2 regions of the Rummeliibacillus sp. GQ308 genome follow, and region 1 is predicted to be linked to the other one. Evidence: riboswitches for the same ligand, from Rfam matches in the RefSeq annotation. Region 1 holds a riboswitch; the other holds the start of a gene.
What was found. A riboswitch is a leader RNA that binds a small molecule or an ion and turns the genes downstream of it on or off. The one in region 1 is predicted to bind FMN.

Region 1 (11,028 bases):
GAAAGAAGCGATTGAAGAACAAGGCTATGATGTGGAAGCATAATGCAAAAAGAAGAAGCTGATTTCCTATATGGAAACCAGCTTTTTTATTTTATGAAGAGGTGTTAACTACTAATAAAAAGTGGGAAAAGGCAATATCATACTAGTTCTATGGAAACAAACATAAGAAGACATAATACTCAGTGTGAGAAATTTGTATTAATTCATATGTCACCTTCCTTTTATTCCATTGAAATACAAAAAAATTAAAAATAGTAAATATGGTTGACTGCATTTTTTAGTGCTTCCTTTATACTAAATTGTAGGACGAAATATAAAAGAAGGAAGTGGAAGTGTTGAAAAAAATTCTTTCCCTTACAATGGGATTACTTTTGGTATTTATGCTAGGAGCATGTAACTCAAAGGCAGAACCAGTAAACAAACAAAATGGGTCTACTGCCAAAGCTGATTCAGGTTTGACATTAGAGCAAGTATTTAAAAAATCTACTGAAGCCTCTAAAAACTTAAAAAGTTACAGAACAAAAATGGAAGTTATACAAAATATCAATTCTGGTCAAAATAATGTAGAGACAGATACAGGTATCATCATGGATGTAGTTCAAAACCCTATGTCTTTCTATCAAAAGTTAATGATGAAGGCTCCAGAGTCTGACAAAATGATTCAAACAAAGAGCTATTTTACAAAGGACGGTATGTTTACGTATGATCCAAATTCAAAAAAATGGATGAAGTTCCCAGCGGAAATGGCGGATCAATTAGCGCAAGCTTCCAATCAACAAACAGATCCTATGGCAGAGATTAAGCAACTGAAGAAATTCGTCAAGGACTTTAAATTTAAACAAAATGATAAAAACTATATCCTATTATTAAATGCTTCAGGTGAAAAGTTCACTCATTTCATTCAAGAAAAGGTTCAAAAAACATTGCCAGCTGGAATGGCTAATTCTGCTGAATTGTTGAAAGATATGAAAATCAACAAAGTAGATTATGAGATTCATATCGATAAAAAGACATTTTATCCGACTATGTTAAATCTCAACATGGACATGTCATTAAATGCTCAAGGTCAACCAGTAAAGATAAAACAAGAGATCATGAGCAAGTATGAGAAATATAATCAAATTAAAGAAATAGTAGTGCCGGAAAAAGTAAAGAAAAAAGCAGTTGAAATTAATTCTTAATGAATTGAACTTCTATATAGTGATTAGACCAATTTTGCAGATTAGCAGCAGAATTATTGCGAGTGAAGATAATTTGGCAAGCATTTGTTTAGTAAATTGTTCTGCGGGGTAATAAATAAATGTAAATAAATTTAAATTATCTGCAGAAAGGATGTTTATGATGCTTTGGACGTTAATAGGACTTCTAGTTCTTTTCTGGGTACTAGGCCTTATATTCCATATTGGCGGAGGATTAATTCATATTCTTCTTGTCATTGCGCTGATTGTCTTTATTGTTCGCCTTTTCACTGGAACAGCACGAAGTTGAACGACGTAGCGTATAATAGAAAATAATAAAGAGTGCCTTAGAAGAGAATGCTTCTAAGGCACTCTTTTTTGAAGTGATTAAGATTAATAGCTTTCTTTTTTGTTTTACTAAGTTTATAATGATTTCGAATAAAAGAATATTCCTTCGGGGTCGGGTGAAATTCCCAATCGACGGTGATGAAGCAATTCTAAGCCCGTGAGCCTTTTTTAAAGGCAGGATTTTGGTGAGAATCCAAAGCCGACAGTATAGTCTGGATGGGAGAAGGATGTAGAGCAAGCTGAATGCCTTGTGAAGAAAAATATACTTCAATAGGTTTATTTAGTAATGACTTTTACATACGAATTCCAACACAACCCCGTAGAGAAATCTATGGGTTTTTCTTTTTTCTGAAACTCATACACAATTTTATATGGTTGTCCTTCGGGGTCGGGTGAAATTCCCAATCGACGGTGATGAAGCAATTCTAAGCCCGTGAGCCTTTTTTAAAGGCAGGATTTTGGTGAGAATCCAAAGCCGACAGTATAGTCTGGATGGGAGAAGGATGTAGAGCAAGCTGAATGCCTTATGAAGAAAAAAAGCACTTCAATAGGTTTATTTGGTGATGTCTTTGCAGCCAAATTCCACAATGTACCCCGTAGAGAAATCTATGGGTTTTTCTTTTTTCTAAAGCTCATACACAATTTTATATGGTTTGTCCTTCGGGGTCGGGTGAAATTCCCAATCGACGGTGATGAAGTAATTCTAAGCCCGTGAGCCTTTTTTAGGCAGGATTTGGTGAGAATCCAAAGCCGACAGTATAGTCTGGATGGGAGAAGGACGTATGGTGAGTGGTACCAGCCTTTGGAAGAAAAATACACCTTCCTAGGTTTATTTAGTGCACCCATTTTTACATACAATCTCCTAAACTCCTTAGTTGACAATAGCTAAGGGGTTTTCTATTTGTAATGAACTACAACAGATAGGGAGGAAAGAAATGACGGATGAATTTTATATGAGCCTTGCTTTAGATTTAGCAGGAACTACTAAGCAGCAAACGTCGCCAAATCCGGCAGTAGGAGCCGTTATTGTTTCAAATGGCGAAATAGTAGGCCTTGGCGCACATTTAAAGGCGGGGGGCCCGCATGCTGAAATTCATGCCCTACGAATGGCAGGATCACAAGCGAATGGAAGCACTGTTTATGTAACGCTGGAACCTTGCAGCCATTACGGAAAAACACCTCCTTGTGCTAACGCATTAATTGAAGCAGGTGTAAGTCGTGTAGTCATCGCTGCACAGGATCCCAATCCATTAGTTGCGGGCAAAGGATTGCAGCTTTTAAGAGATGCTGGGATTGAAGTAACAACAGATATTTTGCTAGAAAGAGCGCAGGCGTTAAATAAAGAATTCTTTGCTTATATTCAACAACGAAAACCGTTTGTTACTTTAAAACAGGCCATCACATTAGACGGTAAAATAGCAGCAAAAAGAGGAATCGGAGAGCAAATTACAAGTAAGGAATCACAGGCGGATGTTCATAAGGGGCGCGAAAATCATGATGCCATTTTAGTAGGAATCGGCACGGTATGTTCAGACAATCCACGCCTTACCAATCGACTTGGAAATACAAAGAAGCAACCGATTCGAATAATTTTAGACACGCATTTAAGGATTACGCCAGATAGATTGGTGATAATGGATAGTTCCGCGCCAACGTGGATTGTAACGGGTTCAAAAGCTTCAGCAGAAAAGATTGCACAGTTAAGCCAGATATTACATGTGGAGATTCTGCAGCTTTCAAAACCTTTAATTGACATAGAAGAATTATTACTAGAGCTGGGAAAACGCAAGATTATGAAGCTGTATGTAGAAGGCGGCCAAACGGTCAATGCAAGTTTTTTGAAATCCGGTTCAGTAAATCAATTAATCACATATATAGCGCCTAAAATTGTCGGTGGGACAAATGCTATTCCAATGTTTTCTGACTTAGGAGTGACACAGATGGAGGATGCTTTGGAACTCGAATTGCAAGAAATCCACAAAATCGGTGAAGATTTGAAAATAGTATCTGTATTGAAATGAGGTGGAATTCATTTTTACTGGAATAGTAGAAGATATAGGCAAGGTCAAAGCAATCAAACGTGGTGGCCAAAGTATGCAATTATCAATAGAATCTCGAAAGATAACAGATGACATTCATTTAGGTGACAGCATTGCCATTAATGGGGTTTGTTTAACGGTTACCTCTTTTTCGGAAAGTACCTTTACGGTTGATGTAATGCCAGAGACAGTGAAAGGGACGAGTATTCAATCATTGCAATTGGGTCATAGTATCAATTTAGAACGAGCAATGCCGGCAAATGGCCGTTTTGGCGGGCATTTTGTATCTGGACATGTGGATGGTACAGGTATTATTTTGCGCAAGCGCAAAGTGGAGAATGCGATATATATTGATATTGGTATTGCAGAGGAGCTCAGTAAATATTGTATTTTAAAAGGCTCGGTAGCTATTGATGGCATCAGCCTTACTATTTTCGATATTCAGCCACGCCAGCTCACAGTTTCAATCATTCCGCATACTTTAAGTGAGACAGTGTTAGGCATAAAAAAGGAACGGGATCTTGTCAATATTGAAAATGATTTGCTTGGCAAATACGTGATTCAGCATGCAGAGAGGCAACAAAAAGAAACGCCAATGACGATGGATTTTTTAATGCAAAATGGATTTTAAAAAGAGGCGGTGTTTAATATGTTTCATTCAATAGAAGAGGCAATACAAGATTTGAAAAAAGGAAAAATGATTATTGTAGTGGATGATGAAAATCGTGAAAACGAAGGAGATTTACTCGTCCTCGCGGAGTATGCAACACCAGAAAACATCAATTTCATGGCTACTTATGGTAGAGGATTAATTTGTACGCCAGTATCACAGGAGCTGGCGGAACACCTTGAACTTTATCCAATGGTTCACAACAATACAGACAATCACCAAACAGCCTTTACAGTGAGCATTGACTATAAGGATACAACCACAGGCATTAGTGCATTTGAACGTTCGGAAACCATTATGCAGCTATTAAACAAAGATGCAGGTGAGGCTGACTTTCGGCGACCGGGACATGTTTTTCCGCTCATTGCTAAAGAGAATGGCGTTCTCGAACGCCAAGGGCATACTGAAGCAGCAATTGATTTTGCTAGGATTTGCGGCAGTGAACCCGCAGCCGTTATCTGCGAAATTATGAGCGATAATGGTGAAATGTCTAGAGTACCGGAATTACTAGTGTTAGCTGAAAAATATGATTTAAAAATCGTTACCATTGCAGACCTCATTCGCTATCGTTATATCCATGAAAAACTAGCAAAACGCGAAGCATCTGTGAAAATGCCTACAACACTTGGTGAATTCCAAATGGTTGGCTATTCAAACAAAATAGATAGCAAAGAGCATATAGCTTTAGTAAAAGGGGAGTTGCGGGAGGAAGATGCTCCGTTAGTGCGTATTCACTCGGAATGCTTGACGGGAGACGTGTTTCATTCAAAACGGTGCGATTGCGGACCGCAATTGGAGAAGGCGATAGAAAAGATTGAAGCTGCTGGTACAGGTGTCATTCTTTACATGCATCAAGAAGGAAGAGGGATTGGACTGTTAAATAAACTAAAAGCCTATGAGCTTCAAGAACATGGCTTGGATACAGTGGAAGCAAATGAACAATTGGGCTTTCCAGCTGAAATGCGTGATTATGGACTTTGTGCCCAAATGCTCCGCGACTTGGGTGTAACTAGGGTTCGCTTAATGACGAACAACCCAGAGAAAGTAGAAGGGCTAAGGAAATATGGAATTGAGATTGTAGAACGAGTAGCGCTTGAAACTGAGGCTGTTGCTGAAAATCAATATTATTTACAAACGAAAAAAATAAAAATGAATCATATTCTTGCATAGGAGTGTTACAACACATGGGACAAGTATTAGAAGCACAATTAATAGGAACTGATTTAAAAATAGGGATTGTTGTAGGTAGATTTAATGAATTTATAAATGCCAAATTGCTAGGCGGAGCAATGGATGGTTTAAAACGCCATGGCGTATCTGAAGATGATATAGATGTAGCTTGGGTGCCGGGAGCATTCGAGGTACCATTTATTGCAAAGAAATTGGCGGATACGAAGAAATATGACGCCATCATTGGTCTAGGTACGGTGATTAGAGGCTCCACATCTCATTATGATTATGTTTGCAATGAAGCGGCTAAAGGAATTGCAAATGTTGGATTAACTACTGGAGTGCCGGTTATCTTTGGTATTGTTACAACGGAAAACATCGAACAAGCAATCGAACGTTCTGGAACTAAATCAGGAAATAAAGGATATGATGCAGCTGTTTCTGCGATTGAAATGGCTAATTTAAATAGTTTGATTGGAGAATAAGCAATTATAAATGGTATGAGGCTTAGCATTTTAGCTAAGCCTCTTATTTTATTGGAAAAAATCAGGATGTTTAATGTGAGGGAAGTACGGGAATAGAAACATGAAAATGAAAAAATATGATGATTAATTTTAAAAAGAAAAAACATGAAAACGCTATCATAGAAAGGGAGACTGTTATTTATGAAAATTACAATCGTTGGTTCTGGGCATGGAGGATCTGCTGCAGCAGCAGCGATGGCACAGGCAGGGCATGAGGTCAGCATGCTAAAACTAAGCAACCGACCAGATCAGCATTTTGAAAAGCTAAAAGAAACAAAAGAAATCAAGTTAGAAGGCATCGAAGGCAATGGTACATATCAGCTAGCAAATGTAACAAATAACCCTGCAGCGGCTATTCCTGAAGCGGATATCATTTTAATTTATTACGTTTCGAATTACCACGAGAATTTAGCTAAGGCGCTTGCCCCTTATCTCCAGGCTGAGCAAACGGTTTATATTTGCCCAGGGTATTTAGGTAGTTTACTCTTTAAGAGAGAAATGGAACGAATCGGACGAATTCAAGAGGCCCCATTATTTGTAGAAGGCGAAACACTTCCGTATAGCTGCCGTATTACATCCCCGGGTGCAGTCACTATTTATTCTAAGAACTATGGCCACCCAATAGCAGCATTGCCGGCGAACCGTATTGAAGAGGCATGCAGAATATTAGAACCAGTACTGGACAACCCTATACCACGCGACCATATAGTAGAAGTCGCTCTCCACAATCCGAATCTCATCATGCATACTGTAGGGATTGCAATGAATGCTGCATATATTGAAAATTCAAATGGAACTTTCTCTATGTATACAGAAGGTTTTACCCCATCTATTTGGAAAGTGGCTAATGAACTGGATTGCGAAAAAATGGCGGTCTTAAGAAAAATCGGTTCATCTCCTCTTTCTTATATCGATGAATTTAAAGTGCGGACTTTTACAGATCCAGAAAAATACTCTGAAAAAGAAGCGTTCGCAATCTACGCAGACAGCGTAAGCGATTTGCATACGGATAAAGTTGAAAATCGGTATATTACGGAGGATGTACCAATGGGTCTTGGCTTACTTTATTCGCTTGGTAGAGAGCTTGGTGTTCCGACACCTGTTGCAAATTCCATTATGACATTGTCTGGCATTATGACAGATTCTGATTACTATAAACAGGCCCGTACGGTAAAAAGTCTTGGCTTCAAAGATGCAAGCGAGCTAATGAACGAAGTGGGCAACAAAGAAGATAAAATCTTTTTACAAACAGCACGTCAAAAGTAAAATAAGTAAAACACGTGTATGGCTGGAGAAGTTGCAGCATACCGTGTTTTTTATTTGGTTTTAAAGGGAAGAAGTTGGAAGCACTACTTTATTTTTAGGATAAAGAGTTATTGTTGACATACTTTTTAGATGGTGTTATAAATGTATAGTCTTATTTCGTATGCGAAATATACGGAAGCGAATTAAATGTAAGCAAGGGGGAAGAAATGAAGAACGTCTTTAATAATGAGATTATCAATTCTTTCTATAGTATCTACATGCAGGAAAGAAAAATTTTACAAAGTGACGCAGAGAGAGTGGGTCTGACTGTTGTCCAGTTGAGAGCTCTTTATAAGATATCCGTTCGTCCGAATGTGCGATTGGCGGAACTTGCTGAGCGAATGAAATCGACGAACAGTACGATTAGTAGTGTGATTGATCGGTTAGTAGATAAGGAGCTTGTAGAACGGAAAACATCCGAGAACGACCGCCGGGCTATAACCATTTGCCTTACTATAAAGGGTGAGGAGAAATTGAGAGAATTTCAGGAGAGTAAATCGGAGACGGTTCAAAAGCTCCAAAGAATTAACGATTTGCCTGCGGAGGATATAAAACGTTTGTTAGAAATTCACCAAAAGATATTAAGTATTTTAAAGGATTAATGAAGGAGGAAGTTTTTTTATGAAGGCCAAACGCATGATTTTATTAAATGTGATTTTGCTTATAGTCTTAGTTGGAGGTGGGTTTGTAGGCTATTATTATTTCAATCAATCTATGAACTATATCTCTACAGATAATGCACAAATCGCAGGTCAACAAGTAAATATCGGAGCACCAGGCAATGGCAAATTGGTAAGATGGGATGGCAAGGTTGGAGATACATTTAGCAAAAACGATACAATCGGTACAGTTGATATGCAAGGTGCTGACGGGAAATCTGTTAACATGCCAATCAAAGCTCCACAAGATGGCACAGTCGTGCAAAGCAATGCTGTAGAAAATGCAATGGTTGCTGCTGGCACACCTCTTGCTATCAGCTATGATTTAGATCATTTATGGGTTACTGCAAACATTGAAGAAACAGATCTAGATAATATTAAAAAAGGTCAAGACGTAGACATTACAGTCGACGCATTCCCTAACACAACATTAAGCGGTAAAGTACAAAAAATTGGTTTAGCAACAGCCGGCACATTCTCATTGCTGCCTTCAAACAATTCATCAGGCAATTACACAAAAGAAACACAAGTAATTCCTGTGAAAATCTCAATCGATAGTTACGGAGTAAAATTAGTTCCTGGAATGAATGTAACCGTGCGAATTCATAAGTAGGTGATAGCATGTCAATTTATATCATTGGTTATATTCTCATATCCGTCATTCTGCTGATTGTTGTGAACTTTATGGTAAGAAGACAAAAGAATAGTAACACAAAAGATGAAAAAGTGACGCAAGGAACAATGGCTAACAAGAATCAAAAGATGGATTCTAAAAAGCCAGTAGAAGTAGAAGAGTTTAACAATGCTGCTCCTCAGCCAGTACAGGAGGAAGAGCATGCAGAAGAAATACAAGAACCTAAAAAAGAAGAGGCTACGGAGGAAGTGCCGCCTGTAAAAGAAGAGGCTAAAACTCCGCCTGCTAAAGTCATAGACAATAAGGGTAAATTACTCGTTACGATGATGATTGGTGCATTCGTTGCTATATTGAACCAAACATTATTAAATGTAGCCATCCCGCACATTATGAATGATTTAAGTGTATCTGCAAGTACTGTGCAATGGTTATCAACAGGCTACATGCTGACGAATGGGGTTTTCATTCCGATTACTGCGTTCCTTATCACAAGGCTGGGGACCAGAAAACTATTTATATCGGCCATTACGTCATTTACAATCGGCTCGATTATTTGCTCGCTTTCCACAACATTTTCACTATTAATGCTCGGAAGGGTTGTGCAAGCGGCGGGTGCCGGCGTTATCATGCCTTTGCTTATGACCGTATTCCTTACCATCTTCCCGCCTGAAAAACGCGGAGCGGCGATGGGACTATTCGGTGTTGCAATTTTATTCGCACCGGCAATTGGGCCAACATTATCCGGTTGGTTAATTGGCCATTATTCTTGGCGCGTACTATTTGATATCGTTATTCCAGTCGGTATAGTTGCAATTCTAATGGCACTTAAATGGATGGTTGATGTTGTAGAAATCACCAAACCAAAATTTGATACATTCGGTTTTATCTTTTCAACAATCGGTTTTGGCTTCCTGCTTTATGGCTTTAGTGAAGCAGGTAACAATGGCTGGGACAGTAAAGTTGTATTGATTTCATTAGCCATTGGTATCATCGGCTTAATTGCCTTTGCTTGGCGTGAATTAACAGTAGAACAGCCAATGCTGGATTTAAGAGTATTTAAATATGATATTTTCACGCTAACAACAATTATTAGTATGATTATAAATATGGCAATGTTCGCAGCCATGCTCTTGCTACCTATTTACTTGCAAAACATCCGCGGTTTCTCAGCGCTGGATTCTGGCTTGCTCATGCTGCCAGGCGCGATTGTCATGGCGATTATGCTACCAATCTCAGGGAAACTATTCGATAAAATGGGAGCAAGATGGTTGGCAGTCATTGGATTGGTTATAACAGTAGTCACTACTTATCAATTCTCTAAACTATCAATGACTACTTCCTATAGCTATATCATGCTACTTTATGTAATGCGTATGTTTGGTATGTCGTTCTTGTCCATGACCGTATCAACAGAAGGGATGAACCAGCTACCTCAACATTTGGTGGGTCACGGGACATCTGCTTCCAATACAGCTAGAACCGTTGCGGGAAGTATCGGTACCGCCTTTTTAGTCACAGTCATGACAACGAGAAGTAATTTCCATACAGCAAATTACGGAAATGTCATTTCAAGCGACAATCCATATTTAACAAATCAGTTGCACAGTTTAGGTAGTACATTCTCAGCGATGGCTGGACTTCCTGCACAAGGAGGCCAAGTGTTGGCGACTAGTTCAATTTACGGGCAAGCTGTCAAACACGCGACAGTCAGTGGAATCAACGATGCCTTTATTGTTGCGACAGGCATTGCGGCTGTGGCATTAGTTTTAGCTTTCTTTATTAAAAGAGCTAAACCAAATACAAAAGATTAATCTGTTTAATAGGCTGGATCCTTATTGGATTCAGCCTATTTTTTTGAGAAATTGAGTATAATAGAATGCGAAAAATGATTATGTACCAATGAGGATGAGAATTTATAAGTGAGTGGAAGAAAAGAGAGAAAGCATCGGAACAGAGTAAGGAATTGGAAGCTTGCTCTTTTTCTAGTGATAGAAGCAGGATGGATTATATTGTTTTAATGGTTTGATGCATGGCGGCAAAAGGGTTGGTTATATGTTGCTTCATATACAGCCTTATTTGCAGTAGGATGTTTTTATATAAATGAGAAGTTGAGCCCCTTAAAGGACGAACGAAAAGAAGAGAAATTCAGCAAAAAATATCCTTTTATTAAAGATCTAGGGGAAGAGCAGACTTTCACTATTTATATGAAAAATGGCAAAGTTATAGAGAATGCTAGTCTTATGGTCCACATAAGCATGGAAATCATCGTTGCGACAAATTTAACGTTTGATGAGCTTGAATCAGAGGTGCATACAATAAAGCTAAAACACATAGAGTCTGTCAGTTTCTAATATATAGCCTTTTAAAAAAGAACCCTAATCATCAATTAGGGTTCTTAAAGTTTTACCTTCACCTCTGTACCATCTTTTGCTTTCACATCTACTAGTTGAATACCCTTATAATTCTTCAGTTCTTTAAGGATTGGCTTCAATGTTTTTTTG
Region 2 (11,028 bases), on a different contig from region 1:
TCCAACGGTCGTGCAGACTTTTTTGATTTATTTCCGTCAGATGACAGAGAAACGCTTGTTATCACATTTTTATCACTTCTAGAATTGATGAAGCGGCAAATCGTGGCGATTGAACAATTGAACAACTTTGCCGATTTAACGGTGATACTACGGAAGGAAGAAATAACAGATGAGCAACTTGAATCTATTGATGAGTAAAATTGAAAGCCTACTATTTGTCATAGGTGAAGATGGACTGACAATTAAACAACTATCCATTTTACTAGAGGCTGATGAAGGTGAAATAAAATTAGCTATTGAGCAAATGATGAAAGATTATGAAGAACAGGATAACAGGGGAATCAAACTAAAAGAATTAGCAGGAACCTTTCAGCTAATTACGAAGCCACAGCATGCTGAATTGATCCAAAAATTAGTTGAGAATCCTCCAAGCCAATCATTGTCACAAGCATCTTTAGAAGTATTAGCTATTGTTGCGTACAAGCAGCCAATAACTCGTGTAGAAATTGATGATTTAAGAGGTGTAAAAAGTGAGAGAGCGTTACATACTTTAAATGCAAGAGGTTTAATCCATGAAGTGGGAAGAGCAGAAGGGACTGGACGTGCAATATTGTATGGCACCTCGAAAGAGTTCCTAAATTATTTCGGTTTAAATGATTTATCTGAATTGCCGACTCTCCCAGAAGAAGGAATGGAAGAGCTGGATGATCAACCAGACTTATTTATGTCTAAATTCCAAGAAGCCTTCCAGGAACCTGAAACAGAATGAAGTTAAAGGAGTGACAATTTGTATCGTTGGATTATCGTAGTATTAAGTTGCCTTGTCGTTTTTATGCCATTTGAAAAAACAGCTCAAGCTGCTTCTCATTCGTATGCAGTAATTGATGCAGATACGGGAAGGCTGCTTATAGGGATGAATGAACATGAAAGACTCCCAATTGCAAGCCTTACAAAAATGTGGACAGCTTTTGTAGCAATTAAAGAAATGGATATAAATAAAACGACAACCATTTCGAAAAGAGCAACCTTGAGCGAAGGGTCTTCCATTTATTTAAAAGAGGGTGAAGAGACGAGCCTAAAAACACTGCTCAATGGCCTGCTTCTCCGTTCGGGTAATGATGCTGCAACAGCAATTGCAGAAGAAGTAGGTGGATCAGCAGAAGGCTTTGTTAAATTAATGAACGACTATGCTGTGCTCTATGATTTAACAGAAACCAGATTTGAAAACCCTTCTGGCCTTCATCATGAGAAGCACTTATCCTCTGCTTATGATACGGCCCAAATGCTTCGTATTGCGATGCAGGAGAAAAAATTCCGTAAAATTGCTACTACCAAATTCTATAAAAGTGATTTGGAAAACCCAACAGTTTGGCAAAACAAACATAAATTGTTGCACTCTAACAAATATGCGATTGCAGGTAAAACAGGTTATACAAAAGTAGCGGGGCGAACACTTGCAACATATTTTGAAAAAGATGGAAAGCGCGTAATTGTTGTGACGCTAAACGAATCTAATGACTGGCAAGTGCATGCTGGATTTGCAGACACAGTTTTCAATAAATATGAACAACGTGTCTTAGCAAAAAAAGGTGTTTATCAAGTGAAAGATGATTTACAAGTTAAACTTGACCATCCTGTGTCGGCTTTGTTAACAAAAGATGAGAGCAAAAAAGTCAAATCTATTTTGCAGATGCCGCGCATTGCACAGGGAGAGATTGGTGTATGGCAATTCCAGTTAAATGGAAAGCCTTTGATTGAAGAGCCTGTACAAATGATTTGGAAGTAAAAGGACTGTCCTAGTGACGGTCTTTTTCTCTTTTATTATTAGTCAAAGTATGACATAATTTTTGAAGGCTAATAGCATTAAGTTTAATGAGGTGACTAAATGGAAAGACTACAGAAAGTAATCGCACATGCGGGGATTGCTTCTAGAAGAAAAGCAGAGGAATTAATTACAGAAGGTAAAGTAAAAGTCAATGGTCAGGTCGTTCGTGAGCTCGGTATCAAAGTGTCCTCACATGATTCGATTGAAGTAGAAGGTGTAAAAATAGAAAAGGAAGAGAAAGTATATTACTTATTATATAAACCGCGTGGTGTTATTTCAGCTGTATCTGATGATAGAGGGCGCAAAACTGTTTTAGATCTTTTTCCGCAAGTGGAACAACGGATCTTTCCAGTCGGCCGTTTAGATTTTGATACATCAGGAGTTTTATTGTTAACAAACGATGGGGAATTTGCAAATCAAATGACACATCCTCGCTATAAAATTGATAAAACATATGTAGCAAAAGTGAAGGGTTTACCTCGCAGGGAAGATTTAAAAAAATTAGAACGCGGGATTGAACTAGAAGATGGCAAAACTTCTCCTGCAAAAGTGAAAGTGCTATCATCGGATAAACAGCAAAATAAGTCCATCATTGCGCTTACCATTCATGAAGGTAAAAATAGACAAGTGAAGCGTATGTTTGAAGCAATTGGATGCCCAGTTCAAAAATTAAAACGGGAGCAATTTGCATTTTTAGGTTTACATGGATTAAATGCAGGAGAATCACGCGAATTAACAGCACATGAAGTAAAACAGCTACGTGTATTGTCAGAAACAGGAAAAATCGGCTAACCAGCCGATTATCCTTCATAAAGCTTTCACAAAGACCTATATCTTACAGAACTAATTAGATTAAATTTGCTATAATGGAATAGGCTGTTTCTACTGTTAAAGGAGGCTTTCTATGCCAATGGAAAAAAAACAAAAAAGGCTGTATCTACGAATAGCCATCTTGGCTGTTCTTGTAGCTGCTATCGTTTACACTATTTATACAACAGCAAATAAGAATGATGTAAAGTTGCTTAAAGTGGGGGATGATGCTCCTAACTTCTCGCTTGTGGACTTAAATGGTAAAACACATAAGCTATCGGACTATAAGGGTCAAGGTGTCCTGTTAAATTTTTGGGGAACTTGGTGCAAACCTTGTAAAAAAGAGATGCCTGCTATAAACGATCAATATAAAGAATTTAAAGATCAAGGAATCCAAATATTGGGTATTAATATTGCTCAATCCGAACTTGAAGTAACAAGTTTTACAGACAAGCTAGGAGTTGAATTTCCAATAGTAATCGATAAAACTAGAAGTGTTATGAGAGCATACAATGTTGATCCGTTGCCAGCTACGATACTGATTAATAAAGATGGCAAAATTGAGAATATTATTACCGGGGAAATGAAAGAGAAAGAGATTAATCAATATCTAAACAGTATTAAACCATAATAAGGAGTTCTTACGGATGAAAAACATAACGTGTGAATGTGGCCATGTCAATCCTGAAGGAACACATCTGTGTGAAAAATGCGGAAGGCCGCTAACAGAAGAAGAAAAGCACGCAAAAGTCGTCGATATGAAGTATGAAGGAAGAGCCATACGTTCAAAAACATACAATAAAACAATCATCGATAAAATATGGAACTTCTTTTCTAGTGTCAAAGTCGGCGTTTCGATTATCGTCATCACACTAGTTGCTGCAGCTATCGGTACATTCTTGCCGCAAGTAATGTATGTTAATGTCATGCAAGGTGAAGATGCAAAACAGGCTTATATTGATAACTATGGAACTTTTGGTAAAATTTACTATAACTTGGGGCTGAGTGATATTTACAGTTCTTGGTGGTTCCAGACTTTAATTGGTATGCTGGCGATCTCTATTATTGCTGCAAGTATTGATAGAGGCGTGCCTCTTTACAAATCATTAAAGAATCAACGTGTAAAACGACATGAAAGTTTTATGAAACGCCAACGTATTTTTGGCGAGAAAGAAATAGCCGCGGATAAAGCGGAAGAGTCATTAAATTTAGCTGAGAAGAAAATGAAAGAGCTAAAGTATAAAGTGAGAAGAGAAGATGGAGTATTGCTCGCGGAGAAAAACCGATTTGCGCGCTCAGGTCCATATATCAATCACGTAGGGCTTATCATTTTCTTGTTCGGTGTAATGTTGCGCTTAATGCCTGGATTTTATATTGATGAATCCTTATGGATTCGAGAAGGCGAGACAGCATCTATTCCTGGTATGGATGGTTATTATCTACATAATAATAAATTCACCTTTGAAACGTATAAAAAAGAGGAACAAAAACAAGAGTTCAATCAATCCAAAGCTGCTGTTAATTCAATAGCAAAAAATTATCAGTCAGATGTTGTGCTGTATCAATCAAAGGATGAAGGCATTGCTGGTGAGACTCAAGATATGAAGAAAGTCGCACACCATGCAATCCAAGTAAATAAACCACTGAAATACGATGGCTATGCCCTCTATCAAATGGATTTTAAATTAAACGAATTAAAAGCAATGAATTTTAATTTAGTGAATAAGAAAACAGGAAAATCTTTAGGTGAAGTAGATATTGACTTAACAGAACCGAAAAAAGAGTATGATTTAGGAAACGGCTCAAAAGTCGAAGTTAAAGGTTACTACCCAACTTTTTCAGGTTTTGATGATGGGGAACCGCAATCTGACTCACCGCTACCTAATAATCCTGCCTTTATTTTCAAAATGTATACACCAGAGACGCCAAAGGGTGAGACAAGCTTTGTTGCAATTAAGCAAACACTTGAACCACTTGGCACAACTAAATATCAAATGAAATTCCAAAATATCGAAACTCGTAATGTTTCAGGCCTAACAATACGTAAAGATAGGACTCTCCCAATTTTAGCAATCGGTGGTATAATCTTTATGTTAGGTGTAGTAATAGGTTCATATTGGAGCCATCGTCGACTTTGGTTACAACGTACAAATGATGGTCGCCTGTTGCTTGCTGCGCATACAAATAAAAACTGGTTTAGCATGAAGAAAGATTTGGATGCGGTTACTACTTATGCCCACCTGCCTTTATGGGTTGACCAGCAAGAAGAAGATGAGAAGGAAATGGAAGAAAAGGAAGGTGACAACACCTTATGAGTTTAATTGATCTGAGCAGTACGTTATTATTTATTGCTTTTATCGCTTATTTAGTAGGTACGCTATTTTTTGGTGGAGCGGTAAAAGGCGGAAAAAAAGATGCATCCGTCTCCAATAAAAAGTGGGGAACTATCGCCATTACTATTACAATTATTGGTTTTATTGCGAACTTAGGCTATTTCATTACTCGCTGGATTTATTCTGGACACGCGCCTGTAAGTAATATGTTTGAGTTTACGACTGCATTTGGCATGTTTGTTGTCGGTGCGTTTATTCTCATTTATTTTATTTACAAACTGCCATCACTTGGCCTTTTTGCTTTGCCAATCGCCATTTTGATTATTGCTTATGCAAGTATGTTCCCAAAAGAAGTGACGCCGTTAATCCCAGCCCTTAAAAGTTATTGGCTAACTATCCATGTTATTACGGCTGCGATGGGCGAATCCATCTTAGCCATTAGTGCTGTAGCTGGTTTGATTTATCTCATGAAGAGCGTTGATACACAAAAACGTACAAAGAGCAGCATTTGGCTAGAAATCGTCATGTATGCTGGCGTACTTGTATTAGGATTTGTGATTGTGACTACTACTTTTAAATTAATGGATTATAATGCTGATTTCACCTATGTAGATAAAAATGGCGCTACACAAGAAATTACTTACAACACGCCGGCTCTATTCGGTATGCATGAATATGAAATGAAATCTCCAGACAAGATGAAACCTTTAGCTGCCATGCCGGCATTAGTAAATGCGAAAAAATTAACGACAGTAGTTTGGTCCATACTCTTTGGCTCAATCTTGTATATTATCATTCGTTTAATTCTTCGCAAATCCATTAGCCGTGCAATCCAACCACTTACAAAACGAGTAAATATGCAGTTATTGGATGAAGTTGGTTATCGATCTGTACTAATTGGTTTCCCTGTCTTTTCACTTGGTGCGCTAGTCTTCGCTATGATTTGGGCACAAGAAGCTTGGTCAAGATTCTGGGGATGGGATCCTAAAGAAGTTTGGGCTCTTATTACTTGGTTATTCTATGCGGCATTTCTTCACCTGCGTTTATCTAAAGGATGGCAAGGACAAAAATCAGCATGGCTTGCAGTAATCGGGTTTGTTATTATTATGTTCAATCTTGTAGCAGTTAACTTGATTATTGCTGGTCTACATTCTTATGCTGGATAAAAACTAATTAAAGCAATAAACCTAACAACTATAGTTAAATATAGTTAGATATAAGGTTAGCTTGATAATTCACAATGAGAATACGCTGTAATGACTAGAGTACTTGTCTTTAGATGCTGTTTCTATGACAAAAGAAAAGCCTTTTTTCTCTTATGAGAAAAAGGCTTTTCTTTTCATTTTCTATTAAGAATTGTACAATAATACTATAGCATACTGGGAGGCATGTACAGTGACTGAACAAATTTCAATATTAATAGTTGATGATGAGGAAAGAATTCGTCGACTTATCAGAATGTATCTTGAGCGTGAAGGATACATAGTAGAAGAAGCAGAAAATGGAGAAGAAGCGGTAGAAAAAGCATTAACCAATGATTACCGCTGTATTCTTTTAGATATTATGATGCCGAAGAAAGATGGTTTAGAAGCCTGCGAGGAAATTCGTGAGAAGAAATCAACACCAATTATTTTATTAACAGCAAAAGGTGAAGAGGCTAATAGGGTCCAAGGCTTTGAATCTGGAGCGGACGATTATATTGTAAAGCCATTTAGCCCTCGGGAAGTAGTACTACGAGTAAAAGCTATTCTACGCAGATCGGCTGCCTTTTCACCCGTAACAGTGACATCGGTTTCGAAGGATTTAGTTGTGTTCCCGCATTTGACTATTGACAATGATGCACATCGCGTTTCAGCGGATGGCGTAGAAGTGAATCTAACGCCGAAGGAATATGAATTACTTTATTATTTGGCAAAAGCACCAGATAAAGTATTTGACCGAGAACAGCTATTGAAAGAAGTATGGCATTATGATTTCTTCGGTGATCTGCGCACAGTTGATACACATGTCAAAAGACTTCGTGAAAAATTAAATCGCGTATCGGAAAATGCTGCAAAAATGATTGTAACTGTTTGGGGAGTGGGCTATAAATTTGAGGTAGTGAATGATTAGGATATGGGGCAGTGTAGTCGGGAAGCTATGGGTAACCATATTGCTTCTCGTTTCATTTGTTTTATTTGTATTCACAGTATTGATGCTTGAATTTTTATCCAAATACCATACCCAACAATCTGAAGCCCTACTAAGACAAGAAGCGACCACCATCGCACGAGTCGTCGATGACCATAAATCGATAGCCTCTACTAAATCTATAATACATGATATTTTAAGTGATGAAACAAATGCAGTTATAGCAGACAAGCCTGGTCATGATCTATTTTCTTTGCAAGAAGGGGTCAATTCAGAGAAGATAAAAGAGCGGATTATTCGTGAAAAATCCTTCAATAAAGCATTTACTTCATCTAAACCTATTGTGAAAGAAATGATGCTTCCTTCCTCAACCGAGAGGGATCATGTTGAATCGTATATTGTTTTAGCCTTTCCTTTAAATGTTGAGAAGATGGAGCATAGTGTCGTCTTTATCTATCAAAGTCCTGATGCGATCCATCGAACATCAAAAGAAACAACAAAGATTGTATTTCTATCAGCTATTATAGCCTTTCTATTAACAACTTTCTTTGCCTTTTTCTTATCAACGCGTATCACATCCCCTTTATTGAAAATTCGTGAAGCGGCGTTTGAATTAGCGAAGGGACACTTTGATAAAAAGGTACCGGTACTGCAAAATGACGAAATTGGTCAGCTAGGGATAGCCTTTAACCAAATGGGTAAGCAGCTCAAGCACCATATGGAAGTTATCAACCAAGAAAAAGAACAACTTTCAAGCATTCTAACTTCGATGACAGATGCTGTTATTACATTTAATAGTGAAAGAAGTATCATATTAAGCAACCCTCCCGCGGATCTCTTGCTTCAGAAATGGGCGATCAAAAAACGAGATGAACACCAATTGATCCCTAATGAAATTTACCATATGCTTGACCATGTCTTAGAAATGGAAGAAGTATTAAGAGAAGAGTTGGAAATGGAAGGGGCATATTTTTTAATCTCTATAAGCCCTCTCTATAGCGGCGATTCTGTTCGAGGGGCTGTGGCGGTGCTTCGCGATAAAACAGAAGAACATCGCTTGGATAAGTTGCGTTCTGACTTTATCGCAAATGTATCACATGAACTAAGAACGCCGATTGCTATGCTGCAAGGCTATAGTGAAGCTATTATCGATGATGTCGTATCTAGTGAGGAAGAACGGAATGAAATGATACGAATTATCTATGATGAATCACAGAGAATGGGTAGGTTGGTTACAGACTTGCTAGATTTGGCGAGGATGGAATCGGGGAACATCACCTTATATAAAGAAGTAGTACCTATTACGCCCGTGTTCGAACGAATTACCCAGAAATTTGTGCAAGCAGCAAGAGAAAAGCATATCACGCTAACCTACTCATCGTCATTTGATGATGTGACACTGATTAGTTTAGATGAAGACCGTATTGAGCAAGTCCTAACCAATTTAATTGACAATGCCATTCGCCATACAAGGGAAAAAGGTATAGTACAAGTTGTTGTCGATCAGCAGCAAGACTACGCTCGTATCCAAGTAAAGGATAATGGCGCAGGTATTCCAAAAGAAGACATAGAATATGTATTTGAGCGATTCTATAAGGCTGATAAAGCAAGAACTAGGGGAAAAGGCGGCACAGGATTAGGACTTGCGATTACTAAAAATATTATTGAAGCACATAAAGGCAGGATCTTGGTAGAAAGTGAAGTGGATGTGGGTACAAGTTTTATTTTCTACTTGCCGTTAGCCAAGATCAGTAAGTAAATTTTAATAGTTAAAAACGCCAGCATAAAGATGCTGGCGTTTTTTGTTACAACGAATGGTGCAACTCTCTTTACAAAGTTCTAAATCTCTTATATAGTTGAATTGTAATAAAAACATATTGATTCATCTTCGGGGCAGGGTGAAATTCCCGATCGGCGGTATTAGAGGCATTTTGACCTCTTGAGCCCGCGAGCCGTTAAGGCAGGACTTGGTGAGAATCCAGGGCCGACAGTATAGTCTGGATGGGAGAAGGTGAAGGTACGGTCGTCTGTGCATTTTTTTGTGGAATGCGAGGACGTTTATTTGACTATGCCTAACTCTCCCTTAAGCGAATTTTTGCTTAGGGGTTTATTTGTTCATAATCAAAACGGGCCTTTCCTCTTTTTGAAGTGAATCGCAAAAGGAGAGAAAAACGTTGAAGAACACACGTCTACAAAAAATGGTGACGATTGGAATGTTGAGCAGTATTTCATTTGTATTAATGATTTTTAACTTTCCATTGCCTCCATTCCCGGCTTTTCTAGAAGTCGACTTTAGTGATATCCCCGCTCTTTTGGCAACAATTACAATGGGGCCTGTTGCAGGAATAACAGTAGAAGTCATCAAAAATGTGCTAGATTGGTTTTATAAAGGCAGCCCAACAGGTGTGCCAGTAGGACATTTGGCAAATATAACAACAGGTATATTATTTATTATGCCGGTTTACTTTGTATATAAACGTTTAACAACTACCAAAGGGCTTTCAACTGGATTAGTAGTCGGTACAATTTCAATGGCTATAGGGATGAGCGTTCTTAATTATTTCTTATTTATGCCGATGTATTCCTACTTCTTAAATGTACCAACTGAGACAGGGGCTGTCCTAACAAAAACAATTGTGACGGGTATATTGCCTTTTAATATTATTAAAGGTATTATCCTAACAGCTATCTTCTTACTTCTAGCTTCAAACATGAAAAAGTGGATACAAAAACAGCAAAAACAATATATGTAAAAATAGATTGCTAGCTTATGATAAATAAGCTAGCTTTTTTTGTTTAATGGAGTTCGAGCTAATGAGCCCCTTTTTTCTTTAAATTATAGTATAATAGATAAGTCGTTTTAAAAGCCAAGATTTATCGGCGTCTAAAAATTACTGACCCCGTCTTAATATCTTGTAAATATGAAAGATAGGTGAAATAAATGAAATATCAAGTTTTATTATATTATTTCTATACAAAAATCGAAGATCCTGCGCAATTTGCTCAGGAGCATCTAGCATACTGCCAATCAAATGAATTAAAAGGCCGTATATTGGTTGCTCCAGAAGGAATCAATGGTACACTTTCTGGAACTGTAGAAGCTACAAATGCATATATGGATTATATGCGAAACAATCCACTTTTTGATGGAATTGTTTTTAAAATAGATGAAGCAGAGGGCCATGCCTTTAAAAAAATGCATGTACGTCCGAAAGATGAATTGGTGAATCTCCATTTAGAAGAAGATATTAATCCAAATGAATTAACCGGTGAATATTTAGAACCAGCAGAGTTTTTGAAAAGAATGCAAGAAGATAATACAGTTGTGATAGATGCACGTAACACATATGAATATGATCTGGGGCATTTTAGAGGTGCAATTCGTCCAGATATTCAAACATTCCGCGAATTGCCAGAGTGGATTAATGAAAATAAAGAGCAATTTGAAGGTAAGCAAATCTTGACATATTGCACGGGCGGCATTCGTTGTGAAAAATTCTCTGGTTGGATGAAGAGAGAAGGCTTTGACAATGTGGCTCAGCTTCACGGAGGCATTGTCACATATGGTAAAGATGAAGTAGCTAAAGGACAATTATGGGATGGCCAATGCTATGTGTTCGATGAACGAATTGCGGTTCCAGTTAACCAAGTAGAACATGTCATCGTTGGTAGAGACCACTTTGATGGTGAACCTTGTGAGCGTTATATCAATTGTGCAAATCCTGAATGCAATAAACAAATCTTATGTTCGGAAGAAAATGAAGATAAGCATCTAGGTGGTTGTACGCATGAATGTAGGGTGCATCCAAGAAACCGTTATATTGCTAAACATCAATTAACTGAAAGTGAAGTACTAGATCGTCTAGCGCAAATTGGCGAAACGATTGCTAAATAGATATTGAAAAAAGCAAAACGCACAGGGCGTTTTGC

Region 2: it holds a riboswitch for FMN, as region 1 does, so the genes downstream of both, AC6CHJ_RS04635 (ECF transporter S component) here and ribD (bifunctional diaminohydroxyphosphoribosylaminopyrimidine deaminase/5-amino-6-(5-phosphoribosylamino)uracil reductase RibD) in region 1, are expected to answer to the same signal.

What each region holds. Positions count from the first base shown of each region.
Region 1 is NZ_JCAXDQ010000005.1:128,638-139,665, reverse strand. Features, by position in the region: gene copZ (copper chaperone CopZ) at 1-43, shown strand, start outside; gene AC6CHJ_RS15220 (DUF6612 family protein) at 333-1,181, shown strand; gene AC6CHJ_RS15215 (lmo0937 family membrane protein) at 1,342-1,488, shown strand; FMN riboswitch at 1,625-1,758, shown strand; FMN riboswitch at 1,901-2,034, shown strand; FMN riboswitch at 2,179-2,309, shown strand; gene ribD (bifunctional diaminohydroxyphosphoribosylaminopyrimidine deaminase/5-amino-6-(5-phosphoribosylamino)uracil reductase RibD) at 2,462-3,547, shown strand; gene ribE (riboflavin synthase) at 3,558-4,196, shown strand; gene AC6CHJ_RS15200 (bifunctional 3,4-dihydroxy-2-butanone-4-phosphate synthase/GTP cyclohydrolase II) at 4,215-5,405, shown strand; gene ribH (6,7-dimethyl-8-ribityllumazine synthase) at 5,420-5,890, shown strand; gene AC6CHJ_RS15190 (NAD/NADP octopine/nopaline dehydrogenase family protein) at 6,071-7,195, shown strand; gene AC6CHJ_RS15185 (MarR family winged helix-turn-helix transcriptional regulator) at 7,402-7,836, shown strand; gene AC6CHJ_RS15180 (beta-barrel domain-containing protein) at 7,856-8,506, shown strand; gene AC6CHJ_RS15175 (DHA2 family efflux MFS transporter permease subunit) at 8,515-10,338, shown strand; gene AC6CHJ_RS15170 (hypothetical protein) at 10,923-11,028, opposite strand, start outside.
Region 2 is NZ_JCAXDQ010000001.1:964,434-975,461, forward strand. Features, by position in the region: gene AC6CHJ_RS04590 (segregation/condensation protein A) at 1-198, shown strand, start outside; gene scpB (SMC-Scp complex subunit ScpB) at 170-769, shown strand; gene AC6CHJ_RS04600 (D-alanyl-D-alanine carboxypeptidase family protein) at 788-1,786, shown strand; gene AC6CHJ_RS04605 (pseudouridine synthase) at 1,886-2,617, shown strand; gene resA (thiol-disulfide oxidoreductase ResA) at 2,736-3,266, shown strand; gene resB (cytochrome c biogenesis protein ResB) at 3,283-4,950, shown strand; gene ccsB (c-type cytochrome biogenesis protein CcsB) at 4,947-6,134, shown strand; gene AC6CHJ_RS04625 (response regulator transcription factor) at 6,364-7,080, shown strand; gene AC6CHJ_RS04630 (ATP-binding protein) at 7,073-8,857, shown strand; FMN riboswitch at 8,979-9,115, shown strand; gene AC6CHJ_RS04635 (ECF transporter S component) at 9,273-9,851, shown strand; gene trhO (oxygen-dependent tRNA uridine(34) hydroxylase TrhO) at 10,040-10,993, shown strand.